DNA from 2 places in the Nitrosospira lacus genome. Region 2 is predicted to be linked to the other one. Evidence: riboswitches for the same ligand, from Rfam matches in the RefSeq annotation. Region 2 holds a riboswitch; the other holds the start of a gene.
What was found. A riboswitch is a leader RNA that binds a small molecule or an ion and turns the genes downstream of it on or off. The one in region 2 is predicted to bind cyclic di-GMP.

Region 1 (3,471 bases), 530 kb from region 2:
TAGGATCTCTATTAATAGGTTCTCCATTTAAATGAATCGAGCTCCCGGTGAATGCGCCGAGTTGTATCAATATCCGGAGCCGGCTGATTTTGTCGGAATTTCTTACATTGCCTTATTGAGGCCTCCTTCCTCCGGATGTCACCGATTCTTGAATTTAAATGCATGTTGGCGACGCATAAGGCATCTTATTATTAGGGCCTGTTAACACTTATTTCGCACCCGCGTTTTTTGTGCGCACCCCGAAGGGACGGGACGGATTTCATCCAGCCCTTCGTTACTCGCCGCTTACGGAGGTCTCCTCCGCCGCGCGGCTCATGCCTCGTGCTGGAGAAATCCGTCGCCGTCGCGGGTGCGAAATAAGTGTTAACAGGCCCTAAATAGCCGACAGCCGCCTTGGAGGCGGCTCCCACCGATATCCATAGAAGATTAACTTTTTCGTCGTTCAGAGCGAGTGATTCCTGGCCCTTGAGCAAATAACTGACGGAAAAATTTACATATTTTTAATAAGGTTATATATTAACTATAATAATCAATATATTATAATCATTCTCTATCTGGCACGACATTTGCTTTGTTATTAATCGGGTCACTTAATACTTGGAGAATGAATCATGAACATAAAAAAAGTTTTTAAAGCGAGTGCCACAATTGCTTTGCTGGGTGCATTTTACTCAGGTAGCGCATCCGCAACGCTTCAGCTAGGCACAGGATTGATCGGGGGTTCAGGAGATGTCCAGAATGTGCTGCTTACGCAACCCGGGGTTCTCGATACTCTCGTAGTCGGCGAGCTTAATCAGACCCATCAACTCGTCAACTTTACCAGTAACGAAAATATTATAGTTCCTGGAGGCGGGCAGGCGCGTATTGAGGCCGCCGATGGTTCCTTTAATCATATCGAGTGGGGGCTGGACGATCCGCTTCTCGGCTTTGCGAAAGTGCAGTTCAATATCGATGCCGGAGCGAATGGATCTGCGAATATTTTCCTGATCGATCAGTTCGGTGCGACTTTCAGCTTCCTGAACCAAGCCTTGGATGGGTCGGGACAGAACTTCTTCACCGGCTTTTCCCTGGATAATCAGGTGATCGTAAGAGTAATCATCGACAGTGCCTCCGGAATGACGGGTATCAGCGACTTGGAGCAAGTCCGCCTTGGTCCTACCGATCGTACAGTACCCCCTATTGAAATACCGGAACCCGCAACACTGGCGCTTCTTGGCCTGGGTCTATTGGGTATCGGCATATCACGCAGACACAAAAAGCAACTAGCCTGATCTGCTTAATACAGGCCTGACAACAGACCCGCTTCGGCGGGTTTGTTATTTGGTACGACCATGGAAGTGCATTAAATAGGCGCCTATGCGCGTCGTTCCCAAGCATGCAAGCAATCATCATGGTTGTGTTTGCATTTTTCTGCATGGAATGGCGGATGTCCCGGAATGTACGTACGGAAATGTAAATCCACGCAGGATTTTGTACAGGTTTAAGGCGTATTCATCAGCAAGGGATTGCCGGTCCGGTTTTTCCTATCCATTTTCACTCTTCGGCGAGTTGTACTTCAGTCCAATAGGCGGCGCGCGTCATCCATGCAATGATGACGCAACATTTTTAGATCTGCAAAGGGCAAACCCCGTGAAAACGGGGGACGCAAAGTCATCGGTCTACCGGGCAAAGGCCCCAGGACGGCAGGACTGCCAGATAACGCCGCTTCCCTGATCAATGTCATAGATTGACGGGAATCAAGCAAGATGCTCGGATGGACTTTATTGTCCGGCGCTAGAGCATTTTTCAATCCAGGCCTATTCCGGTAGTTCCGCCTCCACACCACGAGGAGGAACTTCAAATGAGCATCAGCAATCAGGCATCACCTTCCGGCATTTCAGGGCTGGCTACCTGTGTATTTCCATCAAGTGGCTTGAAACCTGTTACACGCGCCCGGTTCGGTTTGGTCGCGGTTATATTGGCGGCCTGCATGGGATTCCATCCAACCATTTCCGACGCCGCACCCCCGGAAGTCAAGGGACCGGGCGCTGGTTCCGAGACATGGGCAAAAGGACGGATCCTGGTGGTGCCCCGTGCCGGGCTGCCCGAAAAGGAGCTGGCAAAGATACTTGGTGCCCATGGCGGCAAGGGCAGGAAGATCGGGCAGAGCGACTTGTACATCGTGGATTTGCCGGGTAATGCCTCGGAAAAAGCCATTGCCGCGCGGCTCGCCCATCACCCGCACCTCAAGTTTGCGGAGCCCGACTACCTTGTAACCCCCGATTTCGTGCCGAATGATCCCTATTATGGCAGTGCGTGGCACTTACCTAAAATTGGCGCAGCATCCGCGTGGGATGGTGCCCAGGGCGCCGGAGTAACCATTGCTATCCTGGACTCGGGGGTCGACAGCGCGCATCCCGATCTCGCCGCGCGCATGGTGCCGGGATGGAATTTTTATGACAATAACTCCAATACATCGGACGTATATGGCCACGGCACCAAGGTAGCCGGCGCGGCGGCAGCGGCAGGCAATAACGGGGTGGGTGTCGCATCCGTTTCCGGTCAATCGAAAATCATGCCCATCCGCGTCACCAATACCAGCGGTGCTGGATATGTAAGCATGCTGGCGCAGGGGACGACATGGGCGGCCGACCGTGGGGCGCGTGTTGTCAATATGAGCTTCGCCCTGATAGCGGGCAGCTCGACGATCCAGAATGCGGCGCAATACATGAAGAACAAGGGCGGGCTGGTGGTAGTGGGTGCGGGTAACAGCGGTATCAATGAAACTTATGCGCCCACCACCACACTGATCGCGGTATCTGCCACCGACAGCAATGACGCCAAGGCCAGCTGGTCGAGCTATGGCAATTTTGTTGCTGTGTCCGCACCAGGAGCCGGTATCTGGACTACAACCCGGGGTGGGGGCTATGGGGCGGTATCCGGTACCTCGTTTTCCAGCCCGGTTACCGCCGGTGTCGTGGCGCTCATGATGTCTGCCGCCCCTACGTTGCAGAACACCAAGATCGAAAGTCTGTTGTTCTCAACCGCCGTTGATTTGGGTGCTGCCGGACGTGACCCCTATTATGGCTATGGGAGGGTTAATGCGGGAGCAGCGGTAAAGGCTGCCGTTGCCGCTGTTCCTGTAGCGGACACTCAGCCTCCGGTGGTTTCCATCTCCGCGCCTCTGGGCGGCGCAACGGTGACGGGGCTGGTTCCCGTGAATGTGACCGCGACCGATAATACCGGCGTCACCCATGTAGAACTGCGGGTGAACAGCACCACGGTGGCCATCGACACTTCTGCGCCATTCGGATTCACCTGGGATTCGACCGGTACACCCAACGGTATGTCCAACCTGGTTGCCTATGCGTTCGACGCGGCCGGCAACTCCAAGGCTTCAACCGCCGTGGCGGTGAATGTGGCCAACGGAACCGTAACGGTTGCCCAGGACACCACAGCGCCGGCCGTACAAATCATCAATCCGGTGGCAGG
Region 2 (3,471 bases):
CGGGTTCCAGCGTGATGATTACCGCCGTTACCGATAGCGGGGGTTTTTTCATTTTCCTGGGGCTCGCAACCCTTTTTCTTGTTTAGGGGGAATTGCTGGGTAAGTTCCGTTCAGGGAAGCATTTTCTCGCCGGCAAGCAGTTGCTCCAGGGATTCGCGTTGGCGAATAAGGTGAACGTGGTCACCATCCACCATGACCTCAGCGGCACGGGGGCGGGTATTGTAGTTTGAGCTCATGCTCATGCCGTAGGCTCCGGCGGACATAATGGCTAGCAAGTCGCCCTGAGACAATGCCAGCTTCCGGTCATGCCCCAAAAAATCGCCTGTTTCACAAACGGGCCCGACAATCTGATATATTTTCTCATCGCCGCCATTCGCAATAACCGGCAGGATTTCATGGTAGGCGTCATAGAGTGCCGGACGCATCAGGTCATTCATGGCGGCATCCACGATGGCGAAATCCCGATGCGGGGTATGTTTGAGATACTCGACGCGCGTAAGCAATACACCGGCGTTGCCCACCAGCGCGCGGCCAGGTTCGATAAGGATGCGCTGGTTACGTGGGCCGATCGCGGCACACAATGCCGTGACGTAGTCTTTCGCCGCGGGCGGATTTTCTCCCAAATAGCGAATGCCGAGACCGCCGCCCAGATCCAGATGATCGATAGTAAATCCCAGCGTTTCAAGGCGAATCAACAGGCCAAGTATTTTCCCGCAAGCTTCGACAAAGGGGCCCAGTTTGGTCAATTGTGAGCCGATATGGCAATCCAGTCCGCTGATGCGCAAGTTGGCAAATTCGCGTGCGGAGGCATAAAGCTTCTCCGCCTCTTCGAAGGGCACACCAAATTTGTTTTCCTTGAGACCAGTGGAAATATAAGGGTGCGTCTTTGCGTCCACATCGGGATTGACCCGCAGGCTCACCGGCGCGATTTTATTCAACTCACCCGCCACCCGGTCCAGCACGGCCAATTCCGCTTCCGATTCCACGTTGAAACAGAATATTCCCGCAGCAAGCGCCGCCCGCATCTCATCCGGTTGCTTGCCCACTCCCGAAAACACCACTTTTTGCGGATCACCGCCCGCTTTCAGCACTCGCTGGAGTTCTCCCCCGGAGACAATATCGAAGCCGCTGCCGAGACGGGCGAGTAAATTGAGAATAGCCAGATTGGAGTTAGCCTTGACTGCATAGCACACCAGATGGTCGCGTCCGCCGAATGCGGCGTCGAATTCCCTGTAAGCCGCAACGAGCGCCGCGCGTGAATAAACATAGCAGGGCGTGCCGAATTCGCGGGCAATGCGATCCAGTTGAACCGATTCACCGTACAGCCTCCCATTGCGATAATCAAATGAAGGAAAACCACTCACTTCTTTTTCACTTCGTCCGGGGATTGCTGCGATGACTGCGCAGGTTGTTCTTGCGGAAGATAGAGAGGCCCCTTCAGGCCGCAGCCATTGAGCAGCAAGAGCAGCAGGGAAGCGGTGCAGAATTTATGCATGGAGCGATACCGGAATGATGGATATGAAATGAAATACTAACATAAAGGTCAAGAATCTCTGAATGAGCCTCCCCAGGTCAGCCAGCAATCAACGGAGAATTTTATTCAGACGATTGGCAGCGTCATTGCGGCTTGCAATTCTTTTATCGATCTTGCACTGATAGGTGTCTTCCTCCATGGCATGCGCCTAATAGCTCATGCATATAAATCCCGGCGAAGCATTTGCTGTCATTCTCTTCCATTAAGCTTTTGACGTACCGTAAAGCCACACCCGTTGCGAGACGGGGCCGGAAAATCCAGGATCTGCCAAAACCATCGCTTGCTGAAGAAACCGGTCCGCATGCAGATAGCCGGAGTGCCAGTATGCCATTGTTTTACACCATAAATCTTTGAAACCAAATTTTTGGGAGGGTCGCTCATGAGTTATCTAAGACCATTGCCGGGCTTGCTGTTTGCCCTCGCGATATCGGTTTATCAGCCGCTCGGATACGCGGCGGTATCAACCTCTTATAGTTTTGCAAATATCACGCATAACAACGCGGGAGCCGAGGCGGATGGGGAAGCGAACCTCAAGGTTGAGGTGATAGATCTTGGCAGCCATCAGGTGAGATTCAATTTTACCAACACTTCCACTTCTTCCCTGACCGATGTCTACTTTGACGACGGTACGCTTCTCGGGATTGCATCCATTACGTCTTCATCGGGAGTGAATTTCTCGCAAGGGGCCAGTCCGCCCAATCTTCCCGGCGGCAATTTAGTCAGCCCCGCTTTTGTGACAACCGCCGGCTTTCTGGCGGATTCCAATGCACCTGTCTCGGGGAACGGTGTTAGCCAGGGTGAATGGCTCGCCATCGATTTCGACCTGACTGGCGCTCAGACATACAGCAGCGTTATCAACGCGCTCGCACTCCCGAACAATGGCGGAACCGGCGACTTGCGCATCGGTTTGCATCTGCAACGGTTTGCGAGTGGTGGCGGCAATGAGAGTTTTATCAACCTATCTTCTCCTATTCCTGAACCTGAAACCTATGCCATGTTCATGGCTGGCTTGAGTCTGATGGGCTTTCTGGCGCGCCGCCGTAAACCCCTTGAATAGGGCCGGTCCTGAGACACGGAGGGGGACGCCCCTCTGTGTTTTTCAGTGCCTGGAAGTCCGCGTCGCCAAATTCCTTGAGCAGTTAGACCTAACGAAGCAGTTTCTTAGCCTCGTTGTCCATCGCCCTTTTTTTATCGAAACGGTATCTATGAATCATACCTGTACAGGATGGGCAACTATCGGACGTTGCTATCATCCAAGCCTCTTCAACTCCTTCCTCGCTGCCACATAATCCGGATAGACGCGTCCCACCGTTTGCCAGAAAGCCGGCGAGTGATTCATCTCGATGAGGTGCGACAATTCATGCGCCACGACATAGTCCACCAGATGAAGTGGCATTTGAATCAACCGCCAGTTGAGATGGACAATGCCATGTGTGTTGCAACTGCCCCACTGGGTTCTGGCGCGCGATAGCCGCAACTGCGGCAGCGCAACGCCGAGCTTATCCGCATACAGCGCGATTCGTTCGCTGAAGCATGCGATTGCTTTGTTGCAATACCAGTCCATTACGATTTTTTCGATTTGCCGTGGGGTTAGGACGGAAAGCAGCGGCAATTGCATCTGCCTGTCTTCAGTTCCTGTCTTCATCGTTGCCCGAGTCATTTGCGTGACCCCGGCAGCTCTCGCCGCCAACTGCCAGGGTTCGCCCAGCAGCGGGAAAATGGCTCCTTCTTCCCATACCGGTTCGTACAATTTTCGAGTTCTCCATTCATCGAGTTTTTCCACCACCCAATCGGCCTTGTTTCGCAATACCGATTCGACCCAGTGCAACGATTCTCTTAATGGAATGCGGACGGTCAGGCCCTCGCTGTCAATTTTCATGCCGATCGTTCTGCGTTTGCAGCGCTTGAGCGTATAAGCGACTTCCTTGCCGTTCAAA

Region 1: it holds a riboswitch for cyclic di-GMP, as region 2 does, so the genes downstream of both, EBAPG3_RS07310 (S8 family serine peptidase) here and EBAPG3_RS15385 (PEP-CTERM sorting domain-containing protein) in region 2, are expected to answer to the same signal.

Annotation. Positions count from the first base shown of each region.
Region 1 covers NZ_CP021106.3:1,633,534-1,637,004, forward strand. Annotated here, with positions in the region: gene EBAPG3_RS07305 (PEP-CTERM sorting domain-containing protein) at 612-1,271, shown strand; cyclic di-GMP riboswitch class I at 1,610-1,696, shown strand; gene EBAPG3_RS07310 (S8 family serine peptidase) at 1,841-3,471, shown strand, end outside.
Region 2 covers NZ_CP021106.3:1,106,757-1,110,227, forward strand. Annotated here, with positions in the region: gene mgtE (magnesium transporter) at 1-86, shown strand, start outside; gene lysA (diaminopimelate decarboxylase) at 111-1,364, opposite strand; gene lptM (LPS translocon maturation chaperone LptM) at 1,361-1,495, opposite strand; cyclic di-GMP riboswitch class I at 1,750-1,858, shown strand; gene EBAPG3_RS15385 (PEP-CTERM sorting domain-containing protein) at 1,914-2,591, shown strand; gene EBAPG3_RS04885 (M48 family metallopeptidase) at 2,784-3,471, opposite strand, start outside.